DNA from 4 places in the Mesorhizobium sp. M2A.F.Ca.ET.046.03.2.1 genome. Region 2 is predicted to be linked to each of the others. Evidence: predicted binding sites of a transcription regulator. Region 2 holds the regulator's gene; each other region holds the start of a gene.
The links. The regulator HrcA, encoded in region 2, represses chaperone genes, less so after heat shock. The targets are predictions, from matches to a motif close to GTTAGCACTCNCNNNNNGNGAGTGCTAAC.
Positions count from the first base shown of each region.

Region 1: a site for HrcA is predicted at 6,296-6,324, ahead of groES (co-chaperone GroES). Genes of this name have one in related genera too.
Region 3: a site for HrcA is predicted at 3,522-3,550, ahead of groES (co-chaperone GroES). Genes of this name have one in related genera too.
Region 4: a site for HrcA is predicted at 1,454-1,482, ahead of groES (co-chaperone GroES). Genes of this name have one in related genera too.

Region 1 is NZ_CP034449.1:1,168,889-1,176,206, reverse strand. It holds gene ccoG (cytochrome c oxidase accessory protein CcoG) at 1-530, shown strand, start outside; gene EJ072_RS05680 (FixH family protein) at 527-1,024, shown strand; gene EJ072_RS05675 (cation-translocating P-type ATPase) at 1,021-3,306, shown strand; gene ccoS (cbb3-type cytochrome oxidase assembly protein CcoS) at 3,303-3,458, shown strand; partial or broken gene EJ072_RS36540 (TSUP family transporter) at 3,788-4,109, opposite strand; gene groL (chaperonin GroEL) at 4,229-5,884, opposite strand; gene groES (co-chaperone GroES) at 5,948-6,244, opposite strand; partial or broken gene EJ072_RS05650 (IS5/IS1182 family transposase) at 6,704-6,877, shown strand.
Region 2 is NZ_CP034449.1:3,044,751-3,052,068, forward strand. It holds gene EJ072_RS14550 (RNA polymerase sigma factor) at 1-648, shown strand, start outside; gene cysK (cysteine synthase A) at 1,061-2,041, opposite strand; gene EJ072_RS14560 (LysE family translocator) at 2,232-2,849, opposite strand; gene EJ072_RS14565 (sorbosone dehydrogenase family protein) at 3,116-4,465, opposite strand; gene EJ072_RS14570 (hypothetical protein) at 4,583-4,780, opposite strand; gene hrcA (heat-inducible transcriptional repressor HrcA) at 4,979-6,076, opposite strand; gene rph (ribonuclease PH) at 6,223-6,939, shown strand; gene EJ072_RS14590 (VOC family protein) at 7,123-7,318, shown strand, end outside.
Region 3 is NZ_CP034449.1:86,508-93,825, forward strand. It holds gene EJ072_RS00510 (hypothetical protein) at 235-1,128, shown strand; gene EJ072_RS00515 (hypothetical protein) at 1,162-2,589, opposite strand; gene EJ072_RS00520 (hypothetical protein) at 3,022-3,369, opposite strand; gene groES (co-chaperone GroES) at 3,698-4,012, shown strand; gene groL (chaperonin GroEL) at 4,074-5,702, shown strand; gene EJ072_RS00535 (hypothetical protein) at 5,768-5,989, shown strand; gene EJ072_RS35765 (hypothetical protein) at 6,068-6,463, shown strand; gene EJ072_RS00545 (DUF982 domain-containing protein) at 6,444-6,761, shown strand; gene htpG (molecular chaperone HtpG) at 6,822-7,318, shown strand, end outside.
Region 4 is NZ_CP034449.1:7,120,180-7,127,497, forward strand. It holds gene EJ072_RS34225 (hypothetical protein) at 1-409, opposite strand, end outside; gene EJ072_RS34230 (class I SAM-dependent methyltransferase) at 517-1,317, shown strand; gene groES (co-chaperone GroES) at 1,547-1,843, shown strand; gene groL (chaperonin GroEL) at 1,906-3,558, shown strand; gene EJ072_RS34245 (alpha/beta hydrolase) at 3,871-4,407, opposite strand; gene EJ072_RS34250 (Lrp/AsnC family transcriptional regulator) at 4,541-4,996, shown strand; gene EJ072_RS34255 (hypothetical protein) at 5,083-5,280, opposite strand; gene EJ072_RS34260 (OsmC family protein) at 5,365-5,880, opposite strand; gene EJ072_RS34265 (GFA family protein) at 5,937-6,374, opposite strand; gene EJ072_RS34270 (AraC family transcriptional regulator) at 6,560-7,318, shown strand, end outside.

The DNA.
Region 1 (7,318 bases), 1.9 Mb from region 2:
CCAGTTCGATCAATCCGTCGCTGGTCAGGACTGCTGTCGGCACCTTCTGCGATCAGGTGGTGTATTTTCACATTCGCAAGATCTTTCGGCCGCGCACTTACGTCTACATGGGCCTGTGGTCGCTGATCGGGCTGGGCCTGCTCTATTCGCTGCTGACGCGCGATCGGCTCGAACTGAACGTGCTGCATGACCGCAATCCACAGTTCGTCACGCTGTCCGACGGTTCGATCCGCAACGGCTATACCGTCAAACTGCTCAACATGATCCCCGAGCCAAGGACAATAATTGTCGCGATGCAGGGCTTGCAGGGAGCCGAAATGAGCGTCGTCGGCAGTGATCTGCCGCCAGACCGCTTCTTCGGCATCGCGGTCGAACCCGACCGGCTGAAGATGCTGAAAGTTTTCGTGCGCCAGCCAGCGGGTGAGGTGCGGCATCCTGCACAAACCTTCAAGTTCCGGGTCGAGGACAAGGCGAACTTCGAATCGGACGAATACACGGCCACCTTCAACGCACCGGAGATCGCCAGATGAGCACCAATACGCAAAAGACGCGCGAGTTCACCGGCAGGCACATGCTGCTCACCATTCTCGGCTTTTTCGGCGTGGTCATCGCCGTCAACCTGACCATGGCGACGCTCGCCAGCAAAAGCTGGACCGGCCTTGTCGTCGAGAACACCTATGTGGCCAGTCAGCAATTCAACAAAAAGGCCAAGGAAGGGCGCGCGCAGGCGGCACTCGGCTGGACCGGCAACCTGACGATCGCTCGGAGTGAGGTCCGCTACAGCTTGAGTGATGCCACCGGCAAGCCGGTGACCTTGCATGGCGTGAAGATACTGTTTCGTCATCCCGCTTATGAGGCCGAGGACAAGTGCATCACTCTTGCCCTTGCTTCGGCTCAGGAGTTTGCAGCACGGGACGTGCCCAAGGATGGCGTCTGGATCGTCGAAGTCGATGCCGACGCCGGTCTCGCCGAGCTCTATCGCGACATTCGCCGGATCATGATTTCGCAAGGAGCGCTGCAATGAGCTGCTGTGCACCCGGCGCGGAACTGGCGCTGGATTTGACCGGTACCACATCGGTCCTGCCGTCTGGCCAGGAGATCAGGTTGGCGAGCCGCTTTGTTGGCGATGGTCTTCGCCAGACCGACCTTTCGGTTCCGACGGTTCATTGCGCAGCCTGCATCCAGACGATCGAGAAGGCGTTGGGAAATCTCGATCGCGTCGAGAGCGCCCGCGTCAACCTGTCGACGAAACGGGTCTCGGTCAGGTGGCGTGGTGACGAGGTGCCACCGTTCGTCCGCGCGCTTGGACGGCTAGGCTATCAGGTGCATCTGTTCGACCCCGAGGTCGGCGGCAAAAACAAGACACTATCCGAACTGATCCGCGCGGTCGCGGTTGCTGGTTTTGCGACGGGCAACATCATGCTGCTTTCGGTCTCGGTCTCGGTCTGGTCCGGCGCCGAAGGCGCGACCCGCGACTTATTCCACTGGGTCTCTGCGCTGATCGCGATCCCGGCGCTTGCCTTCGCCGGGGGCATTTTCTTCCGCTCGGCCTGGAACGCGCTGCGCCACGGCCGCATGAACATGGATGTGCCGATCGCGGTCGGGATGTCGCTCGCCTACGCCATGAGCCTCTATGAGACGATCAATCACGGCGATCACGCCTATTTCGACGCGTCGGTATCGCTGCTGTTCTTCCTGTTAATCGGCCGTACGCTGGATCATGTCATGCGCGAGCGGGCCCGAACCGCCGTCAACGGCCTGTCGCAGCTGGCGGCGCGTGGTGCCATGGTGCTGCGCGGCGAGGGCGCGCGCGACTATCTGCCGGTTGCCGAGATCGAACCGGGAATGCAGCTGCTCATCGCAGCGGGCGAAAGGATTCCTGTCGACGGAAAGATCATTCGGGGATCATCTGATCTCGACTGCTCCCTGGTCTCCGGCGAAAGCACGCCCAGAAACGTGGCGCCAGGCATCCCCGTGCAGGCTGGGGTACTTAACCTTACCGGCTCGCTCACGATTGAGGCGACAGCCGCCGCGAAGGACTCGTTCCTGGCGGAGATGGTTCGATTGATGGAGGCGGCGGAGGGCGGCCGCTCGCCCTATCGACGCATCGCCGATCGCGTCTCCGCCCTCTATGCGCCGGTGGTCCATCTCACAGCTTTAATAACATTCATCGGTTGGATGGTTGCGGTTGGCGACTGGCACCTGGCAATGACGACTGCAATTGCCGTTCTCATCATCACGTGTCCATGTGCGCTCGGCCTCGCGGTGCCGATCGTGCAGGTGGTCGCGGCGCGGCGTCTGTTCGAAAGCGGCATCATGGTGAAGGACGGTTCGGCCATGGAGCGCCTGGCGACGATCGATACGGCGGTGTTCGACAAGACCGGAACGCTCACGCTCGGACAGCCCCGGCTCGTCAATGCGTCGTCGATCGACCCGGCCGTGCTGGCAATCGCCGCCGATATGGCCGCGCATTCGCGTCATCCGTTTTCAAAGGCCGTAGCCGGGTTTGCCGCTGCTGGCGGGCAGCACAAGTTCGATGCCGTCACAGAGCATCCGGGGTTTGGAATCGAAGCCACTGTCACTGGAAGTATCTGGCGACTGGGCCGGCGCGGGTGGGCTAGATGGAAGGCCCTAACCGATAGCGAAAGTGGGCATGGCGGAACAGTCCTGACGAAAGACGGCGGCATTGTCGCATCCTTCGTTTTCGAGGATGCGTTGCGGCCCGATGCCCGGGCCGGCTTGGCGCAGTTGAATGATGCCGGGGTCTCGGTCGAAATGCTGTCGGGCGATACCGCAGACGCCTGTGGCGATGTCGCAAGAATATTGGGAATCGACCGTTTTGTTTCGGCGCTGCTGCCGTCCGGGAAGGCTGAGCGGATCGAAGTGCTGACCAAGGCCGGCCATAAGGTCCTGATGGTGGGCGACGGGCTCAACGACAGCCCAGCGCTGGGCGCGGCGCACGTCTCGATCGCTCCAGCCACCGCCGCCCATGTCGGCCGCAACGCCGCCGATTTCGTGTTCCTGCGTGAAAGCCTTTCGGCGGTACCCCTTGCGCTGGACGTCTCGCAGAAGGCAAGGCGGCTGATCCGCCAGAACATAGCAATCGCGATCATCTACAACGCCGTTGCCGTTCCGCTCGCCATCCTCGGCCATGTCACACCGGTGATCGCGGCAGTCGCGATGTCCGCCTCATCGCTGCTGGTGATCGGAAACGCGCTGAGGCTGCACCGCTTTATGCCCGCCGAGCTGACAAGGGCTTCTTCGGCAACGCGTTCCGGCATACGCTCATCAGCGCGGCCGTCATGACGACACTCATCTACCTCATACCAGTCGCGCTATCTTTGGGCGCACTGGGGCTGTCTGGCTTCCTATGGGCGTTGAGAAGTGGCCAATATGAAGATCTTGATGGAGCCGTTGAGCGCATCCTCATCGACCAGGACGACAAGCCGGGACGCTGAGCCAGATCGCTGTCCCGACGCTGTGCGCATGCCGGCCATCAGCCAACACGGAAGAACGATTGAGGCTCCGCAACCAGCTAAACCACCCGTGACGTAGGTTTGTGAAAAGCCCCGTCGCTCGAAGGACTGCGTCGCCGGTTCCTCCCCACCAAAACAAATCGGGCTAGACCAAGTCCCTCACGCTCGCGCTTCTTGCACCCACCTATTCCCCCTAATCGATCTTTGCCTCGGGCGACCAAAATCCCGGGACTTCCCGGTTTGGTCGGTAGAATAGCTGAAAGTACCGCAGAGACTTTGGCTATTGATGTCGTGTGGGACCTCTTTCGATCAACAGCGAGATAGGTCTTATCATAGGGTTTCACTATGACGTCGAACGAGGTGAGCACGAAGACTTCAAGGCATCCGCCGAGAATGCCGAACGTGCGAGCGGCCAGAACAGCTTCCGGCCGAAATTGCGGTGGTAGTGATGCGCCGTGCCGGAAGCGGCCGTGGTGAATATTTCCGCCGCGTGCACCGCGGCGGAAGCCTGCGCCGGCGGAACACCGAAGGAGAGCAGCACGGTGGAGGAGATCGGGCCCTAGTCCATGCCTAATGCGCCGTCAACCGCCTCGGCGGGAAGCCGACCATGGCGAACAGAATGAAGTCAGTCATTGGTGTCCGCAGTGAATGTGCCGCCGTATGTAGCCTTGTGGATGGGCGATCGGCTTGGCTCCGCGTCAGAGAAAGGGCGGCATCGCTGCCGCCCTCGAGATTGTTGAGGTGCGTGGACCTTAGAAATCCATACCGCCCATACCACCCATGCCGCCGCCGGGCATGCCGCCAGGCATGCCCCCGCCAGCCGACTCCTTCTTCGGAGACTCGGCGATCATGGCTTCGGTGGTGACGAGCAGGCCGGCGACCGACGCCGCGTCCTGGAGAGCGGTGCGAACGACCTTGACCGGGTCGACAATGCCCATGACGATCATGTCGCCATACTCGCCGGTCTGGGCGTTGAAGCCGAAGGTAGCGCCCTTGTTCTCCAGGATCTTGCCGGCAACGATCGAAGCCTCGGCACCGGCGTTGGCCGCGATCTGACGGGCCGGAGCCTGCAGCGCGCGACGAACGATGGCGATGCCGGCGGTCTGGTCGGAGTTGGCGCCGTTGACAGTGAGGGCCAGCGAAGCGCGCAGCAGCGCGACGCCGCCGCCGGGAACGATGCCTTCTTCCACGGCCGCCCGGGTCGCGTTCAGAGCGTCGTCAACGCGGTCCTTCTTTTCCTTGACCTCGACCTCGGTCGCGCCGCCGACGCGGATCACGGCAACGCCGCCGGCGAGCTTCGCCAGACGCTCCTGCAGCTTCTCCTTGTCGTAGTCCGAGGTGGTCTCCTCGATCTGCTGCTTGATCTGGGCGACGCGGCCCTGGATTTCTTCTTTCTTGCCAGCACCGTCGACGATGGTGGTGTTTTCCTTCGAGATCGACACCTTCTTGGCACGGCCGAGCATGTTGAGGCCGACATTCTCGAGCTTGATGCCGAGGTCTTCCGAGATGACCTGGCCGCCGGTCAGGATGGCGATGTCTTCCAGCATGGCCTTGCGGCGGTCGCCGAAGCCCGGAGCCTTGACGGCGGCGATCTTCAGGCCGCCGCGCAGCTTGTTGACGACCAGCGTGGCCAGGGCCTCGCCTTCGACGTCTTCCGAGATGATGAGCAGCGGCTTCGAGGCTTGTACGACGGCTTCCAGCACCGGCAGCATGGCCTGCAGGTTGGAGAGCTTCTTCTCGTGCAGCAGGATGTAGGCGTCTTCCAGATCGGCGACCATCTTGTCGGCGTTGGTGACGAAGTAGGGCGAGAGATAGCCGCGGTCGAACTGCATGCCTTCGACGACTTCCAGCTCGGTCTCGGCGGTCTTGGCTTCCTCGACGGTGATGACGCCTTCGTTGCCGACCTTCTGCATCGCTTCCGCGATCATCTTGCCGACCGACTCGTCACCATTGCCGGCGATGGTGCCGACCTGGGCAACTTCCTCGGAGGTCTTGATCTTCTTGGCGGCCTTGCCGAGAGCGGCGACGACTTCACCGACGGCGAGGTCGATGCCGCGCTTGAGGTCCATCGGGTTCATGCCGGCGGAAACGGCCTTGTTGCCTTCCTGAACGATCGCCTGGGCGAGAACGGTGGCGGTGGTCGTGCCGTCGCCGGCGATGTCGTTGGTCTTCGAAGCGACTTCACGCACCATCTGGGCGCCCATGTTCTCGAACTTGTCCTCAAGCTCGATCTCCTTGGCGACGGTGACGCCGTCCTTGGTGATGCGCGGGGCGCCGAACGACTTGTCGATGACGACGTTGCGGCCCTTGGGGCCCAGCGTGACCTTCACCGCGTCGGCGAGGATGTTGACACCGCGCAGCATGCGCTCACGGGCGTCGCGGGAGAATTTTACGTCTTTTGCAGCCATGGTTAAGCTCCTGACAGGGGCTCGGGAAGAGCCCGAAAACTCAATTGATGGAGAGGCCGATGATCAGCCGATGATGCCCATGATGTCGGATTCCTTCATGATCAGAAGGTCTTCGCCATTGAGCTTGACTTCAGTGCCCGACCACTTGCCGAACAGGATGCGGTCGCCGGCCGTGACGTCCAGCGGCACGAGCTTGCCGGCTTCGTCACGGGCGCCGGAGCCGACGGCGATGATCTCGCCTTCCTGCGGCTTCTCCTTCGCCGTATCCGGGATGATGATCCCGCCCGCGGTCTTGGATTCGGATTCGACCCGACGAACGACCACGCGGTCATGCAGCGGCCGGAAATTCGACTTTGCCATTTTGGATATCCCTGGTGCGGAGGTTGAAAGGTTCTTCGTTGCCGGAGCCCGGTTAGCACTCGCCAGCGGGAAGTGCTAACCTTGCGGTGAGATAGGCTGTAGGTTCGTGCTGGTCAAGACGGATGAGCGGACAGCCGAAGAGCAAAAAGACTTGGAATCGACACGAAAGCCTGGCCTTCATTACGCGCGATCCCACTGCATAAGCGCGTTTTCGGCCGTCAGCTCGGGGCTGACTTTTGTGTCTTATTTGGAATGTGAAATTATGTGAAATTAACGGCCGAGCCGTCGGCGGCATCCATGAACTTGGGGTGGCAACGAGCGCCTCATCGCTTCGGCAGGCTCTTGCAGAGCACATTGGAATGTCTTTTTCTGAGGACGATGTTCCACCGGCAGCTTGCGCGGGTGCGCCAGCCGGACGAGCCTGCGCCAGATCGGGACGACCGACCCGTATGCTTGGAGAAATGGCAGGTCTCCAACGGTTATGGCAAACGCTCGCTGGTCGAGACCGCCATAGGGCGATACAAGTCCGCCATCGGGCGGCGTTTGCGGGCACGGTCGCTTCCCGTTCAGAAGACCGAAGTCGCCATCGGCTGCGCCGTCCTCAACCGCATGCTTGCCTGCGCACGCCCCGAAATCCGCCCGCCGCAAGGCGGCCACGGCATAGTCTGCCGCTTCAAAGATCGACATCCGATCAAGTCCGGACCCCATGCACCAACGCCTCGTTCATGGCGTATCGCTCTCTTTGAGAGGTTCTGGCAGGCTTCATCACCCGCCTCGATACGCCGCTCTCCTCAAACCGTCATCACCCAGTTTCCGCCATAGCTCCGGGAAGACACCAGCGATGCCGCAATGGCAGCCGTTGTCCGAAGGAACGCCACAAGCGTTGACGGCACTCATCGTGCGGCTGCTGGTGGACCCACGTCAACGGCGAGCGCCTCCAGTCGAAAGGGAGCGAAGGCGACAGGATCCGGTCGGGTGGCTCATTGCAGCATTTCGTGTCGATCTTCTCCGCCGTCCGAAACCTCTTCGTCCCATCCCAGACCAACCGCCCCGCGGCACAAATTCGAACCCATC
Region 2 (7,318 bases):
GATCCGACCGGCACCGACAGCCGCCGGCGCAACCTCGCCGGCGAAGGAATCTGGCTTGGACGGCTGGTCGCCTCGCTGATGCCGGACGAGCCGGAGGCGCTGGGACTGCTGGCGCTGATGCTGTTCGCCGAGGCGCGCCGCTCGGCACGGCGCGGCCCGGATGGAGACTTCGTGCCTTTGGCCGAACAGGATATCGCGCTCTGGGACGACAGCCTGATCGACGAGGCGGAGGCCTTGCTGGCGGGCGCCGCGCAAAGGGGCCTCATCGGCCGCTACCAGCTCGAGGCCGCCGTGCAGTCCGCCCACACGGCGCGCCGGCGCGGCAGCGGCACGGACTGGGCGGCCATCCGCCAGCTTTACGACGCGCTGCTTTCCGTCGCCGGCTCACCGGTGGTGGCGATCAACCGTGCGGTGGCCATCGCCGAAACCGAGGGTGCAACAGCCGGGCTGGCGGCGCTCTATGTGCTGGGCGACGACAAGCGGCTGCAGGACTACCAGCCCTATTGGGCCGCGCGCGCCGGGCTCTTGGCCAGGCTCGGCAACACGAAGCAGGCGGCGCAGGCCTACGACCAGGCGATCGGCCTCGAGCGCGACCCGGCGCTGCGGCGTTTCCTGCAAGGCGAGAAGGCGAAGCTTGTGGGGGGTTAATGTCGGTTTGATCGGTGAGCAGGCGTCATCACCCTTTCCGGGGGATCGCGCAAACGCTGGGGATTGGCGGAAGCCTCTCAACTTCGTCATCCCTGGGCGAAGCAGCCGCGAAGCGGCGTCGCGGAGACCCTGGGATCCATGCCGTGACCTCGATCGTAGGATGCAGCGGAGCAGAATTCTGCACCGTTGCGGCGCGTCGAAGTCACGGAATGGATCCTTGGGTCTGCGCGCGTCGCTTCGCTCCTTGCTCCGCCCGTGGATTGACGAAGTTGGAAGGCTTCAGGCAATCTCCAAGGCATGCGGTCTGCCGAGCCGGCCATGCCAAGCGCCGCCTCGACGACGAAGCCGCCGCTGCCGGCGCGCGTACAGACAATCGTCGGGTCGGTCAAGCCCGCTGATGACGAAGGGCGCCCTAAGCCCCCAGCCCGTCGAACAGAATGGTCGACAGATAGCGCTCGGCGAAGGAGGGGATGACGACGACGAGGTTCTTGCCCTTGTTCTCCGGCCGCGAGCCGACGACGATGGCCGCCTGGAGCGCGGCACCCGAGGAGATGCCGACCGGCACGCCTTCAAGGCGCGCGACCAGGCGGGCATTGGCGACCGAATCCTCGTTCGACACCCTGACGATCTCGTCATAGACGGACGTGTCGAGGATCTTCGGCGCGAAGCCCGCGCCGATGCCCTGGATCTTGTGCGGGCCGGGCTGGCCGCCGGACAGAACCGGGGAGGCCTCCGGCTCGACCGCCACGATATGCAGCGAGGGCTTGCGCTTCTTCAGCACCTGGCCGACGCCCGTGATGGTGCCGCCGGTGCCGATGCCGGCGACGAAGATATCGACCTCGCCATTGGTGTCGTTCCAGATCTCCTCGGCCGTGGTGCGGCGGTGGATCTCGGGATTGGCCGAGTTCTCGAATTGCTGCGGGATGATGGCGTTGGGCAGCGTGGCGGCGAGTTCGTCGGCCTTGGCGATGGCGCCCTTCATGCCTTTCGGCCCTTCGGTCAGCACCAGCTCGGCGCCGAGCAGCGCCAGCATCTTGCGGCGCTCGACCGACATCGTCTCCGGCATGGTGAGGATCAGCTTGTAGCCCTTGGCGGCGGCGGCGAAGGCGAGCGCGATGCCGGTGTTGCCGGAGGTCGGCTCGATCAGCGTGGTCTTGCCGGGCGCAATCTTGCCGGCTTCCTCCAGCGCCTCGATCATGGCGACGCCGATGCGGTCCTTGACGGAGGCGATGGGGTTGAAGAATTCGAGCTTGGCCATCAGGTTGGCGACGATGCCCTTCTCCCTGGCGAACTTGTCCAGCCTGACCAGCGGCGTGTCGCCAATCGTCTCCGTGATCGAATTGAAGACGCGGCCGCGGCCGGGCACGCGCGCGGAGGTGACGGGCTTGTTCATTTGGTTCGCTCCCAGGGCAATGGCATAGGCAAAACAGAATAGGGCTTTCAGCCGCGCAAGATAGGCCGGCCACCTAAAATATCCGAGTGGGGCGGTTGCTGAAAAGCGCGCCGCAGCGGAAATGCATTTTCCGCTGCAGCGGGTTTCAGGAATGGTTTGGTTGAAATCCGGGAACGGCTGACATCGGAGCCTACTGGCGGGCCGCGATGGCGGCCGCCGCGCCCATCATGAAGCCGGCGGCGGTGCGGTTGAGCACCTTCAACGCGCGTGGCGATTTCAGGAACCAGCGCGCCTTGGCGGCCAGCGCCAGATAAGGCACCAGCACCACGAACAGCACGACCACGGTGAGCATCGCCAAAATGGCGTAGTCGGCGAGCGTGATCGTCTTCAGGTCGACGATGGTCGGCGTGATGGCGAGATAGAAGATCATCGTCTTCGGATTGCCGAGCGTCACCGTCAGCCCGGCGATGAAGCTCGACAGCAGCCCGCCCCGGGCCTTGCGCGCCTCGACGGTCTCGGGCGTGATACCGCTGGTCCAGAAGCGCCAGGCGAGGAAGGCGAGATAGGCGACGCCGGCCCATTTGATGGCGAGGAAGACCATGCCGAAGGTCTGGGCGACGAAGGCCAGCCCAAGCACGACGGCGGTGAGATAGGTTAGGTCGCCGAGCAGCAGGCCAAACGACATGGCAAGCGAGGAGCGGAAGCCGGAGCCGAGCGCGCGGGCGACCAGCGCCGTGACGCCGGGGCCCGGAATGGCGGCGGCGACGCCGAGGGCTGCGCTGTAAGCGAGGAATCCGGTGAGTGTCATGGTTGCGGTCCCGAGATAGGGACGCACTTGTCGCACGAAACGGATCGGGAATGAATTCGCTATGGGGCAGATTCGTTTGCGCCAGCCCCCTCATCCGGCCGCTTCGCGGCCACCTTCTCCCCGAGGAGAGAAGAGGTTGGCGCCGACGCTCGCCTGCTCCTCTCCCCTTGCGGAGAGGTCGGATTGCCCCGAATTGCCCTTCGCAATTCGGTTGGCAATCCGGGTGAGGGGGCCCCTCGACGCACGGTCGAACGCCCGACCACCGCTTACCCGCCATACGTCACACGCCAGATCGTACCGTTGCCGTCCTCGGTGAGGATCAGCGCGCCGTCCTTGGCGACAGCGACGCCGACCGGCCGGCCCCAGACCGCGTCGTCGGATATGACGAAGCCGGTGGCGAAGTCGTCATATTCGCCGGTCGGCTTGCCGTCCTGGAACCGTAGCCGCACCACCTTGTAGCCGGTGCGAACATTGCGGTTCCACGAGCCGTGCAGGGTGACGAAGGCGTCGCCCCTATATTCAGCAGGAAAACCGTCAGCCGGGAAGTTGCCGCCACTATAGAAGGCGATGTTGAGCGGCGCCGAATGCGCCTGGATCAGCACGTCGGGCAGCGTGACCTTGCCAGCGAGGTCTGGGCGCGCGCCCTTGTGGCGCGGGTCCTCGTTGTCGCCGATGTAATACCAGGGCCAGCCATAGAACGCGCCGTCCTTCACCGCGGTCGCGTATTCGAAGGGTGTGTTGTCGCCAAGCTCGTCACGTTCGTTGACGACGCACCAGAGCGCGCCGGTCGCCGGCTGCACGGTCATGCCGGAGCAGTTGCGCAGGCCGGTGGCGACGGTCCTGCGGTTGCTGCCGTCGGGGTCGAAGGCGAGCACGTCAGCACGGCCCTGTTCCGCGCCCCAGCCCTCGCCCAGCGGCTGCGATTTCGCCCACGCCTCGACACCGCCCTTCGGCTTCGCCCCCATATCCTCGGCGATGTTGGAGCCGGAGCCGACCGACAGATAGAGCGTCTTGCCGTCGGGCGAAAAGGCGATGTCGCGCGTCCAGTGGTGGCTGGCGGGGATTTTCGCGACGATGGTCTCCGGCTTGGCGGACGCTTCAAGGTCGCCGTCGCGATAGGGGAAGCGCACGACGCTGTTGCTGTTGGCCACATAGACCCATTGCGGCTTGTCGCCCGGCGGATAAAAGGCGATGCCGTAGGGTCGCGTCAGGCGCTTGGCAAAGATCGACGTCTCGGCGACCTTCGCGCTGCCTTGCGCCAGGCGATAGACGCGGACCTGGTTTGCCCGGCTGTCGGCGACGAAGAGGTCGCCGTTCGGCGCCACGCGGACCACGCGTGGACTGTCGATACCCGATGCGACCAGCTCGATGGAAAAGCCCGGCGGAAGCTGTGGCTTCGCGTCCTCCGGGCGATCGGTGACGCCGCCGCCATTGGCGGCGGACTCCGCCACATTGGGTTTCGGCTGATCCTGCGGCTTCAGCAGCCGGCGCACGCCCGGACGATCGGCTTTCCAGTCGCCGAAGGCCTTTTCGCCGCTGAGCAAGGGGGCCTGCTGCGCAAAGGCACCGGTGGCGAGAATCAAGGCAGTGCCCGCAAGGCCGGCGATCCGTATCATGCTGTTCTCCGTCGTCTGCCAATGCGCCTCGCTCGGTCAGGCGCTCCGAGCAGGACATATTGGGCAAACGACCGAAAAGAGAAGCTTGCGCACGCGGATTTGACGGAGCGCCGGAGCTTAGGTCTCCTCGGCATCCAGGTCGTCGTCGAGGCGCTTTTCCAGCTCGACGAGATCGGCCGGCAAGGGCAGGCCCATGGCGCGGAGCTCCCGCAATTTCTCGCGCAGCTGCTCCTGGATCTCGTGATCGTCCTCGGGCTGGTTGATCATTTCCTGAAGCAGGAGGTCGATCTGGGCCTTGATAGCTTCCAACGCCATTTTTTTCTCCCTCTGCAGCTGGTGCGACCCTAGGTGTGGCAAGATTCAGGTCAGGCCGAGCCGGAGTCGAAGACGGGCGCGAAGCGGCCAGACAAGGTGGCTTCCGAGAACCCGAGCGGAGCGTACTTAAAGTACGTGAGCACCGGAAGGGCAGGAAGCCGTCATTCGCAGGCCGGCCTCACCTGAATATCGATAAACCTAGCGGAGCATGCGCGAAATCAGTTGTGCCGTATAGTCAACCATCGGCACGATGCGGGCGTAATTCAGCCGCGTCGGCCCGATGACGCCAAGCGCGCCGATGACGCGGGCGTCCTTGTCGCGATAGGGCGCGACGACCAGCGACGAGCCGGACAGCGAGAACAGCTTGTTCTCCGAGCCGATGAAGATGCGCACGCCCGGCCCTTCCTCGGCTAGGTCGAGCAGCTGCAGCAGCCCGTCCTGCGTCTCCAGATCCTCGAACAGATGGCGCAGCAGTTCGAGATCGGCCTGGGCGGTGACATTTTCCAGCAGGTTGGCACGGCCGCGCACGATGAGACGCGCCGGCAGGCCGCTTTCGGCGCCGGCCCAGACCGCCAGCCCCTTCTCGACAAGATCCTGCGACAGCGTGTCGAGAGCGGATTTGGTCTCATCCTTGATGCGGGCGATCTCGGCGCGCGCCTCGGCAAGCGTGCGGCCCCGGATATGGGCGTTGAGGAAATTGGACGCCTCGTGCAGTTGCGACACGGTGGTGCCGACGGGCAGGTCGACGACGCGGTTCTCGACATCGCCGTTCTGCGACACCAGCACGGCCAGCGCCTTGGTCGGCTCGAGCTGGATGAATTCGATGTGCTTCAGCGCCACCTCGTTCTTGGAGGCGAGCACGAGGCCGGCGCCGCGCGACATGCCGGACAGCATCTGGCTGGCCTCGGTCAGCATATGCTCCAGCGTTGCGCCGGAGCCCGAGGCGCGCACCTGCGCCTCGATGATGCGGCGCTCGTCGTCTGAAAGGTCGCCGAGCTCCATGAAGGCGTCGACAAAGAAGCGCAGGCCCGTCTGGGTCGGGAGCCGCCCGGCGGAAACATGCGGCGCATAGATCAGGCCGAGATGCTCGAGGTCGCTCATCACGTTGCGGATGGTGGCCGGCGACAGCGAGGAGGGCAGGATGCGCGACAGGCTGCGCGAGCCGACCGGCTCGCCGTCGCGCAGATAGGAATCGACAATCCGCCGGAAAATATCGCGCGAGCGCATGTCGAGTGACTGAAGTACCGGCGACTGAAGCCCGGGCGACTGCGACGTCGGATCGACTGGTCTGTTCATTCCGGCGAGAAACCTCCTACCGGAAAGATATAGACTCCCGGTCGGCCCGCGCAACCCGCCCCGGCTCTCGCCCCTTTTCCTTTGCGCGAGAGACTGCATGCGTCTACAAGCCGCCAACGAATCCGGGAAAAACAGAAAGAGCCTCGATGCGCCCCTCCAAACGCCAAGCCGACGAAATGCGCGCCATCTCCTTCGAGCGCGGCGTGTCCAAGCATGCCGAAGGCTCGTGCTTGGTGAAGTTCGGCGACACGCATGTCCTGTGCACCGCGAGCCTTGAGGAAAAGGTGCCGGCCTGGATGCGCAATTCCGGCAAGGGCTGGGTGACGGCCGAATACGGCATGCTGCCGCGCTCGACCGGCGAGCGCATGCGGCGCGAGGCCTCCGCCGGCAAGCAGGGCGGCCGCACGCTGGAGATCCAGCGGCTGATCGGCCGGAGCTTGCGCGCCGTGGTCGACCTGCAGGCGCTGGGCGAACAGCAGATCACCGTCGACTGCGACGTGATCCAGGCCGATGGCGGCACCCGCACCGCCTCGATCACCGGCGGCTGGGTGGCGCTCTACGACTGCCTGCGCTGGATGGAAGCGCGCCAGATGGTCAGCGTCGCCAAGGTGCTCAAGGACCATGTCGCGGCGATCTCCTGCGGCATCCATGACGGCCAGCCGGTCATCGACCTCGATTATCTCGAGGATTCCTCAGCCGGCACCGACGCCAATTTCGTCATGACCGGCAAGGGCGGCATCGTCGAGATCCAGGGCACGGCCGAAGGCGAGCCTTTCTCCGAGGAGCAGTTCGCGGCGCTGATGGGACTGGCCAAGAAGGGCATTTCGCGGCTGGTGAGCCTGCAGCAGATGGCGGTGGCGTAGGGTTTCCAATGCCGAGCCTAGGCCCCCCTCTCTGGCCTGCCGGCCATCTCCCCCTCAAGGGGGGAGATTGGATTTCGCCGCGGCTTTCGCCAATCACCGGCGTTGCAGAATGGGTGCCTACGACAAAGCTGCCAATCTCCCCCTTGAGGGGGAGATGCCCGGCAGGGCAGAGAGGGGGGCCTCGTGATACCCTCTGCAATTTTGGAATCAGCTCTCTACGTCACCAATTTGGCTGCCGCCGAAACCTTCTACCGCGACATCATCGGCCTCGAGCCACTGGGCAAGGTCGAGGGGCGCCATGTCTTCTTCCGTTGCGGTGACGGCGTATTGCTTCTCTTCAACGCCGAGGCGACCAAAATCCCTCCGGCGCCTGACGCCC
Region 3 (7,318 bases), 3.0 Mb from region 2:
CACCTTAGCGTTACGGCATGGATCCTAGGGTCTGCGCTGCGTCGCTTCGCTCCTTGCTTCGCCCTAGGATGACGACCTCAATGGTTTGCGTTCCTTCGCGCCCCCCTCTGCCCTGCCGGGCATCTCCCCCCTTGTGGGGGAGATTGGCAGCTTCAGCGGCAGCGCCTAAGTCTTTTTTTAGCCCAATCTTGCCTGCAAGACATGCATACGGTTTTCGGCGAAACGGGGCACATCATGCGGCTGGTCTTGACACTTCTCCTCGCGCTGGCGGGCAGCGCGGCGCTCGCCGCCTCGCCGGAAGACGATTATATCGCGGCGCGCGACAAGGCGATTGCCGACATCACCGCGCAGGTAAGCGCCAACACGGCCATCGAAACCATCGACGCGCAGAACGAGAAGGCGCTGGCCGACCTGAAGCAGCGTCTCGCCGCCATTCTCGGCCCGCTTTCGGTCAAGGGTTTTCCGGCGACCGGCACCAACAACATCGAAAGCCTCAACGCCTCCGATATCGGCTATGGCATGCTCGACGGGCTGCGCTATGCCCAGAGCGACGACGGCCCGAGCATCGTCGTCTCGACGCGCGGGCTGACCGAGCGCTGGCTCAAGTCCAAATCGACCGAGGCGGAAGCGGATTTCAAGCTGCCCACCGATATCGGGGCGGCGCTGAAGCTCGACAGCTTCTACACCCAGGCCATCGGCAGCGACGCCGCCTTCTCCGGCACGCTCGACTTTCCGCTGAAGAAGCCCGACGGCGCCGACATGGTGGTGGCCCGGCTCGGCGGCTGGACGCAGGATGTCGGGCCGATCTACGAGCAGCATGTCGTGGTGGCGGTGGTCAAAGGTGACCGAGCGCTGATCGCCGAGGCGCCCGCCTCCCCCGCCGTGCCGAAGATCGCGGCCTGCGATTCGATCTGGGCAGCCGCCGACGCCGCCGCGCAGAAAGCCCAGCAGGGCAACGAGGGCTCGGACCAGGACGACTCGCAGGCTTCCGATCCCGCCAACGCCGCCTGGGAAAAGGGCGATGCCGACTACCGCGCCTGCATGGCTGAGCGTCTGCCCGGCGATCCGTCCTTCCCGGCGCTGCTCAAGCAAGCTCAGGACCTTGCCGACGGCATGACGGGCAAGTAGCCCGCCACAGCAGTTCCAGGCGCGGCGGTTTTCTCAGCCCGCGTTGGCTCGCAAGTTCCGCCGCGGAACACGCCGCGCGGCCGGGCGCGCTGCTTCCGCGATGATCCCGTTGGCCTGAGGCGCGGCATCCTTGCGCGACCTTGCGTCGGTCACCCGATGCAGCCGCTCGTAAGGCAGCAATTCCCGGATGCGCGCATTGAGCGCTTCGACCTCGGCGTGCAGATCCTCGCATTCCTGCTTCTGGATATCGAGCTGGATCTGCTCGGACGCCTGCTGCAACGAAAGCTGTGAGAGATTGGTGCTGACCTCCGACAAATTCTTCTTGTCGGCTTCGCTCTCTTCCCTGAGAACGGCGAGCCTTTCCTCGGCGATCTGGCGTTCGGTGACGGCATCGTTCAACTGCCCCTTGAGCCTGGTGATTTCGGCCGAGGCTTCGCCATTGTCGGTCGAGACCTTGTCCAGGCGCGACTGCAGTTCCTGCATTTCGGCGCGCAAACCACGCATCTCGGCCTGGCTGCGCGCCAATTCGGCGGCGCTGTCGCTTTCGGCGATCCGCGCCGCCTCGGCTGTTTCGGCGAGCCTGGCCTGGGTTGCCTCCAGCGCCTTCTGCAGCCGGGTTTCTTCCTTTTCGTGATTGCCGATCTGAGCCATCAGCTCGGCAATATGGGCGGTTTCGCTGGCGTGGGTTGCCGCGAACTCGTCGAACTTGTGGCGGGCCTCAGCCTCGCGTCTTTGCGCTTGCTCCAGGTCGACCGTGAGGCCGACCTGCTTCTCGCGCAGCAGCTTGTTCTCGGCGCCGCGCCTGTCGACTTCGACGGTCTTAGCGGTCAAGGCTTTGACGATCTCACCGAACTCCGTCTCGCGCCTGGCGTTCTCATTGCTCATCTCCACCAGTTCCAGGCGCACGGCCGCCAGCGCCGAGCGCAACTGCTCGCGGTCCTGGACGAGGCTCGCCTCGCGCTGTTGCCAGGCCTCGGCCGCGCCGTCGCGCTCGCGCTGCTTGCGGGCGGCGTCAAGCAATTGTTCCGAAAGCGTTTTGTGTTCGGCGGTAAGAGCGAGATTTGCCAGCTCCAGCTCGTTGGAGCGCAACACGTCGCGATGGAAGACGTTGAGGACCTCGCGCGTCATGTGATGCGCGGTGGCGATCTCCGCCAGCTTCGCCTCGATCTCCTGCAGATGGCCCTGCCCATCGCGGAAAAGCCCGGCGACGGCCTCCAGCGCGGCGAGCCGCGTCTGGGTATGGGGCGTCAACCGCGATGGCGCTGCCTCGGGCTGCTGTTCTTCGGGCGGCGGATTCTCGTCGCTTGCCACGAGTTCCTGACCGGCAGCGGCATCGTCTCCCGACGGCGGTTGTTCATCATCCTTCAGAACGTCCTCGAATGCTTCCGCCAGATCCGATTGGAGTTCCTGAAATTCCTTATCGACGTCCTCGGCCCGCTTGATCAGAGACTTGAAATTCATCACCACACATCCCTTACTCACGCCCCACGCGTACTTAATGAATTGCTAATCTAGCCCTTTACCTTCCTTTCGGGAAGCCTATGCAACCGAAACCGAAATTAAGGTTATCGCCGGTCGCAACTTATGCGGAACCGCTGCCAGGTGATCCGTCTGCCGGGCATAACATATGTTAACTTCATCTCTCGATGGATGCTGAAATTCGCCGCTGTAAAAGGGAGAAGGCACCGAGCTGCTTGGCATCATTCATCGAGCCGCTTGGCATCATTCATATGGCGGATACGAAGACTTTGCGACGGAACAGAGAAGCTCGGTTGGTGTGGATCTTCTCTATGCGGGCGCCCCCGATCGACCGCCCAAGACCAGCGTTGCGCGAGCGTCCGACTGCTGCAAGCGGATTTCCGCGCTGACCGCGTTCACCATTGTCTTCCGCCCTCACGCGCTCAGCCGGTAGACCAGCTGCCGGTGGTCGTCATCGGCAGGGCCGCTGGGCGGCGGGACGGTTGCGTCGAGCCGGCGCAGCGCATCCATGATGTCGTCGAAAGAGACCGGCCGCTCGGCGCCCGGCGGCTGGCGCAGCGCCGGCATCGATTCCACGGCGCAGGCGTCGGACGCCCAGGACGAAAGGATCGCCCGCTTTTCCCATATGTCGAGCGAGCCGTCCTCCAGCACATCCCGCGGGTGCTGAAAATGGCTGGCCGGCGACAGCAGCCGGTCGAGCGAAAGGTCTGATATTTCGGGAGCAAGGGAAGGAATGATCGGCGAGAGCGTCTGTCGGTCCATTTCTGTCCTCCGTCTCCAAAAACTCCTTGGTTCGGGTTCCAAATTTCTCAGCGGTCCGGCGCTGCCGGGCGCCGATAATCTTGTTCAGCTCAATCGCGAATTCAAGCCTTTCCTTTGTCGGAGCGACCCAATTTACCGCATGTTTTCAGCACGCTAGCACTCGACGATCGAGAGTGCCAAAATTTTTTTGGCACCCCCTTGAAAGTAGAAGAAGGCAAAATTAGCTCGACATGCGCGCGACGCCGAAAGGGTCGCGAGCCCCGCTCCGGTCCTCCCGGTCCGGAGCGGAGGGACCTCTCGCAATCCGTTTGTCCTGAAGGAGAACGATATGACGTTCCGTCCACTGCATGACCGCGTGCTCGTCCGCCGCATCGAGGCCGAAGAGAAGACGGCCGGCGGCATCATCATCCCCGACACCGCCAAGGAAAAGCCGCAGGAAGGCGAAGTCATCGCCGTCGGCCCGGGCGCCCGCGACGAGAGCGGCAAGCTCGTGGCCCTCGACGTGAAGGTCGGCGACCGCATCCTGTTCGGCAAGTGGTCGGGCACCGAGATCAAGCTCAACGGCGAGGATCTGCTCATCATGAAGGAAAGCGACGTGATGGGCGTGATCGAGCAGGCCGCGACGCTGAAGAAAGCCGCCTGACCGGGGCTTCGACCGAACCGCAACCCAGTCAATGAAAGCTGCCTAGACAAGGAGTGATCCAATGGCCGCCAAGGAAGTCAAATTCCATTCCGACGCCCGTGAGCGCATGCTGCGCGGTGTCAACATCCTCGCCGACGCGGTGAAGGTGACGCTTGGTCCCAAGGGCCGCAACGTCGTCATCGACAAGTCGTTCGGCGCCCCGCGCATCACCAAGGACGGCGTCACCGTCGCCAAGGAGATCGAGCTTGAGGACAAGTTCGAGAATATGGGCGCCCAGATGGTCCGCGAAGTCGCCTCGAAGACCAACGACCTCGCCGGCGACGGCACCACGACTGCCACCGTGCTTGCCCAAGCGATCGTTCGCGAAGGCGCCAAGGCGGTCGCCTCGGGCATGAACCCGATGGATCTAAAACGCGGCATCGACAAATCGGTGGATGCGGTGGTCGCCGAACTCAAGACCAATGCGCGCAAGATCACCAGAAACGACGAGATCGCCCAGGTCGGCACCATCTCGGCCAATGGCGATGCCGAGATCGGACGTTTCCTGGCCGAGGCTATGGAAAAGGTCGGCAACGAAGGCGTCATCACCGTCGAGGAAGCCAAGACCGCCGAGACCGAGCTGGAAGTCGTCGAAGGCATGCAGTTCGACCGCGGTTATCTCTCGCCCTACTTCATCACCAACCAGGACAAGATGCGCGTCGAGCTCGACGAGCCCTATGTGCTGATCCATGAGAAGAAGCTCGGCAACCTCCAGGCGCTGCTTCCCGTGCTCGAGGCCGTCGTCCAGTCGGGCAAGCCGCTGCTGATCATCGCCGAGGATGTCGAGGGCGAGGCTCTGGCCACGCTGGTGGTCAACAAGCTGCGCGGCGGGCTGAAGGTCGCCGCCGTCAAGGCTCCGGGCTTCGGCGACCGCCGCAAGGCCATGCTGGAGGACATCGCCATCCTGACAGGCGGCACGGCCATCAGCGAGGATCTCGGCATCAAGCTGGAGAACGTCACGCTGGAGATGCTCGGCCGCGCCAAGAAGGTCGCGATCGAGAAGGAGAACACCACCATCGTCGACGGCGCCGGCAAGAAGGAGGAGATCCAGGGCCGCGTCACGCAGATCAAGGCCCAGATCGAGGAGACCACCTCCGACTATGATCGCGAGAAGCTGCAGGAGCGGCTGGCCAAGCTCGCCGGCGGCGTCGCGGTGATCCGCGTCGGCGGCGCGACGGAAGTCGAGGTCAAGGAGAAGAAGGACCGTGTCGACGACGCGCTGCACGCCACCCGCGCCGCGGTCGAGGAAGGCATCCTGCCCGGCGGCGGCGTTGCCCTGCTGAGGGCGGCCAAGGCGCTCGACGCGGTCGCTGTCGACAATCCCGATCAGAGATACGGCGTCGACATCGTGCGGCGCGCGATCGAGGCTCCGGCGCGCCAGATCGCCGAGAATGCCGGATCGGAAGGCTCGATCATCGTCGGCAAGCTGCGCGAGAAGACGGACTTCGCCTACGGCTGGAACGCCCAGACCGGCCAGTATGGCGACCTCTACAAGCAGGGCGTGATCGACCCCGCCAAGGTGGTGCGCACCGCGCTGCAGGATGCGGCCTCGGTCGCCGGTCTGCTCGTCACCACTGAGGCGATGGTGGCCGAAAAGCCGAAGAAGGAAGCCGCCCCGGCCGTGCCGGCCGGCGCCGGCATGGACTTCTGAGACGCTGACGAGAGCCCGCTCCCGGCTACGGGAGCGGGCGTTCCGCCAAAACTTGGGAGGGCGTTATGAACATGATGAGCGCAGATGGCTCGATTCCCGCGCCGACGCATTCGGCAAGCGAATTCCTCGCCTATGAAGCCGAATGCCGGAGCGCGCTGAAACCGCTGCTGGCAGGACTGCTCGACGCGGCCGAAGCCACCGGGTGGAACCGGCGGACGGTCGCCTCGACGCTGATGTTCCTTGCCGCGCAGCAGGTGTCGTCCACCGAAACATCGGCGCGAAGCTGAGCGAAATCGGCCCCCGCCACAGCGGGGGCCGTCCAACTATGTCGCGATGGGATTTGGGCGAAGGGAATTGCGATTGCCATGATTGCAGGACGCTTGCGGGAATGCCTGAGAAGCTTGCGATGGGACGCCGGCGACCTTGCGCAGGAGCTTGGCTGTTCCCGGACCGATGCGACGCGCTGGATCGAGGGGCGCGCGCCGGTGCCGCTGGCCGTTGCCGCCTGGATCGAAGTCTTGACCAAGGCGCACAGCGCGCTGCCGGCGCCGCGCCTGAACCAGCAGATTTCAGCGACGCACACCACGCCGGCGGGCGCGCTCAATGTGCAGGCCCTCCCCGGCATAGGCCAGCCGCGGTCGCATGGCATCGTCCTGCAACCACCCTACCCGCGCAGGCATACGTTCGCCGGCGGGCTTCGCCCGGGTACTGTGGGCATCCATCCGAAAGAAGGGCCAGACCATGAACCACGACCGCTTTGAAGAGCCTGTCACGGTGCTTGTCGGCATGGGCTTGCCGGTGCGGCTGGAGAGCGTGGCGGAAGCCTATGCCCTGCTGCAGGATTGGCCGGCCGCGAGCAGGAGCAGCGCGCATGCGATCGCGCTCAATGCCTGCAAAGCCGGCATTGCCGGCGAAATCGACGCGGAGACGGTGCGAGCGACCCTTGTTGCCTTCGCCCGCCGCAACGATATTCTGGCGCCCGACATGGTCTCGCTGGCGCCCGCGGCACTGGCAGGGCGCGCATCCACAAGCAGCAATGGCACAAGAAACAATGGCTGAAGATTTTAACCCGGGCGCGTGTTGGCGCGGCGGACAAAACGACCAACCCAGGAACTCTGAATGACGACGGACACAAAGACGGCGGAAACCAGGACATTCGAGGCGGACGTCTCGCGGCTGCTGCACATGATGGTGCATTCGGTCTATTCGGACAGGGATGTTTTCCTGCGCGAGCTGATCTCAAACGCGGCGGACGCCTGCGAGAAGCTGCGCTTCGAGGCGGTCAGCCGTCCCGAGCTTCTGGGCGACGATCCGAAGCCGCGCATCATGATTGCCGCCGATCCGGACAACAAAGAGCTTGTCGTCGAGGATAACGGCATCGGCATGAGCCGCGAGGAGATGGCGGAGGCGCTGGGCACCATCGCGCGCTCCGGCACGCGCGCTTTCATGGAGCGCGTCGAGGCCGGCAAGGCGACGGAGGACACGCAGCTCATCGGGCAGTTCGGCGTCGGCTTCTACTCGGCCTTCATGGTCGCCGACCGGGTCGACGTGATCAGCCGCCTGGCCGGCAGCGACGAGGCCTTCCGCTGGTCGTCCGACGGCAAGGGCACTTATGA
Region 4 (7,318 bases), 3.3 Mb from region 2:
GGTAGCGATCGAGCAGCCTGGCATCGGGAAACGGCTCCGGCCTGCCGGCGCGCCGCGATCGCCGATTGAGCGTCTGCTCCCGCGTTCCCAGATTGTTGAGGCTGCTCTTGACGATGACTGGGCCTCGCCAGCTGTGATCCCTGTCGATCACCGCGCCGCTGACGCGACGCTTCGAGATATCGGCGGCGCCGATGTTGAGGCAGAAGGGATAAGTGCGCGCGTATTCGACATATTCGGGTGGCGTCACGGTCGCGTCGACATGGAGTATCGCGATATCCGCCTCTGGCCTGGCCGACGTGCCCGCAACAATGCGAACGGAATGTCCCCGGCGCTTCAACTCCTCCAGGAGATCGAAGAGCATGTAGGGGCTGTCGCGGCGCAGCAACGGCCCGCGACGGCGTTCAAACACGTCAAACTCATGCGTGATAACCGCAATACGTGCCATCCGCCCCCCGGCTTGGTTTCTTAAGCGTCCTCGATTATGCGTTCTAACACAATCGTACGGGCGGGTTTGTGATGACAGAGCATTGGAATGCAATTCGCAGGCATTGGCAGTTGCTGGGGTCGCCGCTCAGGCCGCCGCCGGAAGTCGTCGAGGCCTATAACCGCGAACTCGACCTCGCTCGATCGCACGTCGTGATGTTCGGCGTGACGCCGGAGCTCGCCGGGCTTGGCGCCAGGATGACGGCGGTCGACGAGTCGGCCGACATGATCGCCGGCATCTGGCCGGGCGATACCGAAAGGCGCAAGGCGGTACGCGGCGACTGGTTCGATCCGCCGATGTCTGACGCAAGCGTCGATGCGCTGATCGGCGACGGATGCCTCACTGTCATCGGCGGGGCGGATGCGAGGCAAGCGCTGTTTTCAGCCATCGCGCGCGTTCTGAAAGCAGACGGGCGCGCCGGCATCAGGCTGTACGCTTCCCCCGAGACACGCGACGATCCGCGGGATGTCCGCGCCCTCGCGTTGGCCGGCGGCGTCTCGACCTTTCACGACCTCAAATGGCGGGTGGCCATGACCGCGGTCGCCGGCGCGCCGGACTACGTCATACCGGTGACGGGAATTCTCGAGCAATTCGAAGCGATGTTTCCCGACCGCGACGAACTTTCGACACGCACGGGATGGGAGTTGCCGGTGATCGGCACCGTCGACGTCTACCGTAACTCATCCGTCATCTACAATTTTGCGCCGGTAAGCGCGCTTGTCGAGGAAGCCAAGGTATTTTTCGACGACGTCGACGTTGCCTCGACCGGCACATACGGGCTCGCCGAACGCTGCCCGCTGCTGGTGCTGCGAGCGCCGAAGCGCCGGGACTGACGGGTGGGATTGCTCGTCGGTGTCCCGCGACAGCAGGCGCTTTTCATGGTGACGTTTCGCCTGAGAAAAATTTCGCGCCGCTTGCCCCTTTCGCGCGCCTTGACTCTGGCAAGGCGCCGGCCTATCTCAGCGCCACGTTAGCACTCGCCTTTGGTGAGTGCTAACTCATATCCGGCGGCCTCGCCGGATGGAGGAACAGTTCTCACCGTTCTCACTCGAGGAAGACAACATGGCAAAGTCCAAGTTCCGCCCGCTTCATGACCGCGTGGTCGTTCGCCGGGTCGAATCCGAATCCAAGACCGCCGGCGGGATCATCATCCCGGACACGGCTAAGGAGAAGCCGCAGGAAGGCGAGATCATCGCCGTCGGCTCCGGCGCCCGCGACGAGAGCGGCAAGCTGGTGCCCCTGGACGTCAAGGCCGGCGACCGCATCCTGTTCGGCAAGTGGTCGGGCACTGAAGTCAAGCTCAATGGCGAAGACCTTCTGATCATGAAGGAATCCGACATCATGGGCATCATCGGCTGAATTTCGGCCTCTCCATCAACTGAGTTTTCGGGCTCTTCCCGAGCCCCTGTCAGGAGCTAACCATGGCTGCAAAAGACGTAAAATTCTCCCGCGACGCCCGTGAGCGCATGCTGCGCGGTGTCAACATCCTCGCCGACGCGGTGAAGGTGACCCTCGGACCGAAGGGCCGCAACGTCGTCATCGACAAGTCGTTCGGCGCCCCGCGCATCACCAAGGACGGCGTCACCGTCGCCAAGGAGATCGAGCTTGAGGACAAGTTCGAGAACATGGGCGCCCAGATGGTCCGCGAAGTCGCTTCGAAGACCAACGACATCGCCGGCGACGGCACGACCACCGCTACCGTTCTCGCCCAGGCGATCGTGCAGGAGGGCAACAAGGCCGTTGCCGCTGGCATGAACCCGATGGACCTCAAGCGCGGCATCGACCTCGCCGTCGGTGAAGTCGTCGCCGCTCTTGGCAAGGCCGCCAAGAAGATCAAGACCTCCGAGGAAGTCGCCCAGGTCGGCACGATCTCGGCCAATGGCGACGAGTCGGTCGGCAAGATGATCGCGGAAGCGATGCAGAAGGTCGGCAACGAAGGCGTCATCACCGTCGAGGAAGCCAAGACCGCCGAGACCGAGCTGGAAGTCGTCGAAGGCATGCAGTTCGACCGCGGCTATCTCTCGCCCTACTTCGTCACCAACGCCGACAAGATGGTCGCCGATCTGGAAGACGCCTACATCCTGCTGCACGAGAAGAAGCTCTCCAACCTGCAGGCAATGCTGCCGGTCCTGGAAGCTGTCGTTCAGACCTCGAAGCCCCTGCTCATCATCTCGGAAGACGTCGAAGGCGAGGCCCTGGCCACGCTGGTCGTCAACAAGCTGCGCGGTGGCCTGAAGATCGCCGCCGTCAAGGCTCCGGGCTTCGGTGACCGCCGCAAGGCCATGCTGGAAGACATCGCCATCCTGACCGGTGGCCAGGTCATCTCGGAAGACCTCGGCATCAAGCTCGAGAATGTCGGCCTCAACATGCTCGGCCGCGCCAAGAAGGTGTCGATCTCCAAGGAGAACACCACCATCGTCGACGGCGCCGGCAAGAAGGCAGAGATCCAGGGCCGCGTCGCCCAGATCAAGCAGCAGATCGAGGAGACCACCTCGGACTACGACAAGGAGAAGCTGCAGGAACGTCTGGCGAAGCTCGCCGGCGGCGTTGCCGTGATCCGCGTCGGCGGTGCGACCGAAGTGGAAGTGAAGGAAAAGAAGGACCGCGTTGACGACGCGCTCAACGCGACCCGCGCGGCCGTGGAAGAAGGCATCGTCGCCGGCGGCGGCGTGGCCCTGCTGCGCGCCTCGGCCAACGTCAAGGCCACCGGCGTTAACTCCGACCAGGCCGCCGGCATCAACATAGTGCGCCGCGCGCTGCAGGCTCCGGCCCGTCAGATCGCGTCGAACGCCGGTGCGGAAGCTTCGATCGTTGCTGGCAAGATCCTCGAGAACAAGGGCGCGACCTTCGGCTTCAACGCCCAGACCGGCGACTATGGCGACATGATCGCCATGGGCATCGTCGACCCGGTCAAGGTCGTGCGCACGGCTCTCCAGGACGCGGCCTCGGTCGCCGGCCTGCTCGTCACCACCGAAGCCATGATCGCCGAAGCACCGAAGAAGGAAGCTGCCGGCGGTATGCCGGGCGGCATGCCCGGCGGCGGCATGGGTGGCATGGGCGGCATGGACTTCTAAGAAGTCCATAAAGCACGCCCATCAACCAACATTGCTCAAGCCCGCAAGCGGGCTTGAGTGGCGGCATGGACTTCTAAGAAGTCCATAAAGCACGCCCATCAACCAACATTGCTCAAGCCCGCAAGCGGGCTTGAGTGGCGGCATGGACTTCTAAGAAGTCCATAAAGCACGCCCATCAGCCAACATTGCTCAAGCCCGCAAGCGGGCTTGAGTGGCGGCATGGACTTCTAATCCAGGCTGCTTGGCTAATTCATACGGAAAGGGCGGCAGAGATGCCGCCCTTTTTCGTTGCTCAAACGTCAACGCTGCGCCTCAGGCTGCTTCAGCGACAAGGCCATCGAGCAAAGCGCGGCCCTGCGGCCAGTCGCCCAATCCGCTTTGCGCGTTGATATGGCCGGCCGGCCCGATGATGGCGATGCCGCTGCCCCACCGCGCCGCCCTCGCCTCGGCATAGTCGCGCGATCCGTAGGGATCGTCGGTGCTAGCGACCACCAGCGAAGCAAAGCGCAATCTGTCCTGGGGTATCCTGGCGAAGGCCATGCCGTAGACCGGGAACAGAGCCGCCATCGGGTCCGGAACCGCGACTAGCATGGCCGCGCGGACCGGACGCCGCGAAATTGTCTGCCAATGCGCGACCAGCAGGCACGACAGGCTGTGCGCCACCAGAACGGGCGGCTCGGGCGCTTCGATCACGGCTGCCTCCAGAGCCGCCAGCCAGTCGGTGAAATCAGGCAGGTCCCAGCTTGATGGCTGGAAACGCCGCATCGCCGGATCGGTGTCTTGCCAGCGCGATTGCCAATGCGTGGGCCCCGAGCCGCCGCTACCCGGCAGGATGATGAAATGCGTCATGTCGCCTTGCTCCTAAAGATCAACAGGAGCATGGTGGCGTCTTGCCGCAGGAGCAGGAATAGGAAATCATCGGAAAAAATGACTTCGAATCCGATGGATTCAAAGTGAAGATGAATAACCCGATGAGCCAGTTATGTTCGACCCCACCGACATTGCCATTGTCGAAGCCTTGCAGGAGAACGGCCGCATCGGCATGTCCGAGCTTGGCCGCCGCGTCGGCCTCTCGCAGCCGGCGACTTCGGAGCGGGTGAAACGCCTGGAGGAGCGCGGCGTCATTGCAGGCTACACCGCCGTGATTGACCCGGCCGCGCTCGGCCTGGGCATGATGGCCATCATCCGGGTGCGCACCACGCATGAGCATATCCGCCCCTGCCTCAAGCAGTTCGCCGAGATGCCACAGATCACCGAAGTGCACCGGCTTACCGGCGAGGACTGCTTCATCCTCAAAGTGGTCGTCCCCTCGCCGGCGCAACTTGAAAGCATCGTCGACGCCGTGGCGCGCCACGGCTCCGTCACGACGGCGCTGGTGCTGCGCAGCGAGACACCGAAGCCGATCGGCCGCGATCTGATCCGGCAATCGGCCCGCTAGCGCGTTTCACCGTTCAAAGGAAAGGCGAAACGCTCTGCCGGCGGGCCTTCATCGGCCGCGCGCGACCGAGTTGACCGCTCAAATGGTCAATGCGGCTCCGCAGTGGCCTGACCAGCAAGCACCGCCTGCTCGACCAGCGCGGCGACCTCGTCGGCAACGGCCTGGACCGGCGTGCGGTCGTTGGTGGCGCGGGCGATCACCATAAGGCCTTCCAGCGAAGATTCGACCAGCAACGCCAGCGCTGCGCACGCCGCTCCGGCAAAATCGTCGAGGCGACGGGGCATGTGAAAGGATAGGCCTGGCGCGGATAGCCGCGCTCAGGCCCAGCCCGGAACCTGCCCGCTAGGATCTCGGTTCCGGGCAAAGTGTCACGAGACCACCCTGTTGAGCTTCACGAGGGTCTTCGGACTGCGCTGGATGGTCTGGAAGATCACGCAGTAGCGATCGGTGAGCTCCATGAGTTGGGTCAGCCGGCTTTGCTCGACATCCGACTCGATGTCGAAGCGCAGGCGGATTTCCTTGAAGCCGACCGGCACCCCCTCGGTGACGCCGAGCGTGCCGCGAAGATCGACATCGCCCTCGGCGGAGATTTCCGCCGACTTGATCGGAATCTTGAGCACGGCCGCGGCCGCGCGCATCGAGACGCCGGCGCAGGCGATCAGCGCCTCCAGCAGCATGTCGCCGGAGCAAAGCTCCTGGCCGCTGCCGCCGGCCTTCGGATGAATGCCGGCCAGCGCAAGCCCGCGCCCGGTTTCGACCTTGCAGGTCACCTTTGAGTCGTCGGCGCTGCCCTTCGCCTTCAAGGTAAGAAGCGCGGCCCGCGCATCCTTGCGATAAAGATCCTTGATCGGCTCCTGCGTGGCGCGAAACGTCGCGATATCCATTGCTGTTCTCCTGTCGTGAATTGCGGTTGCTTGAAGTCGTCGACCATCGTCCGGACCTATTCCGGGACCGCGATCCCGGAGCCGCCGAGCTCGGCGGGAAAGTCCTTCAGCTTCGGCAGCCCGTCCTTCATCGGCAGGACCGTCTCGGCGTAATTGACATGGACCCCCGGCGCGAATTCCACCGTCGGTATGGTGGCCGCATAGACGTCGACCAGTCCGAGCGGCGGATGGTCCGTCATCAAATGGCCGCCGCATTTCGTGCAGAACTGGCGGTCGCTCATCTCGGACTTCTTGAAACCTGAGAGAAACTCCGCCCCCTTGGTGACCTTGACGTTCTGAGGCTTCCACAGCGTGAAGGCGTTCACGGGAGACGCCGACCAGGAACGGCAGGAACTGCAATGGCAATAGCCCATTGCCTCCGCGTTTCCGTGGACTTCAATTTCCACGGCGCCGCAAAAACACCCGCCCTTATGTACCGTCTTATGTACCGTCATGACTTTAGTCCTTTTCTTTCGTTGCGTTCGATTGCGCAGAGCGTGCAACAGAAGACAGCTCCTGACGCCGGTTGGGGTTTAAAGCTTCCCACCTGGGACGGAATGATGGGGCGTCCGCGTTAGTTGACAGCGCGTCCGGAACTCGAATGGAAGTCGCGCAGCTGGCTTAGCGGGACATGGGTGAAATGGCCGGAGACGCTCTGTCTGACCTTTTGAAAACGGTGCGCCTCACCGGTGCGACGTTTTTCGACATCGAGGCCCAGGATCCGTGGGCGGTCTGCTCGCCGGCACCCGCCTCGATATTGCCGAGGATACTGCCGGGCGCGGACCACCTGATTTCCTATCACGTGCTCACGGCGGGCCGCTGCTTTGCCCGCATTATCGGCCAGGAGGCGATCCCGGTGGAGGCCGGCGAGGTCGTGGTCTTCACCCACAGCGACCCGCATATCATGTCGAGCACGCCCGATTTGAGGGCCGACCCGCCGACGGCGGACGTGCTGCAGATCGCGGCCGCAAGCCAAACGCCTTTCCCGATCAACTACGTCAAGGACGGATCGCTGTCGGCGAGGCTGGTCTGCGGCTATCTCGCCTGCCATGCCCTGCCCTTCAATCCACTGCTGGAGGCGCTGCCGCCCGTCATCAAGGCCGGCGACGTCAAAGGCGATGGCGGCTGGCTCGGCCAGTTCATCAGATTGGCGGTCTCGGAAGTGGCCGAGAAGCGGGCCGGCAGCGAAACGGTGCTTACCAAGCTCAGCGAACTGATGTTCGTTGACGTGTTGCGCCGCTATGTGGAATCGCTGCCGCCGCAGCAGACCGGCTGGCTGGCGGGCCTGCGCGATCCGCAGCTGTCGAAGGCGCTGGCGCTGATCCACGACCGGCCGGCCCACAATTGGACGGTGGAGGCGCTGGCCAAGGAGTCCGCTTTCTCGCGCACGGTGCTTGCG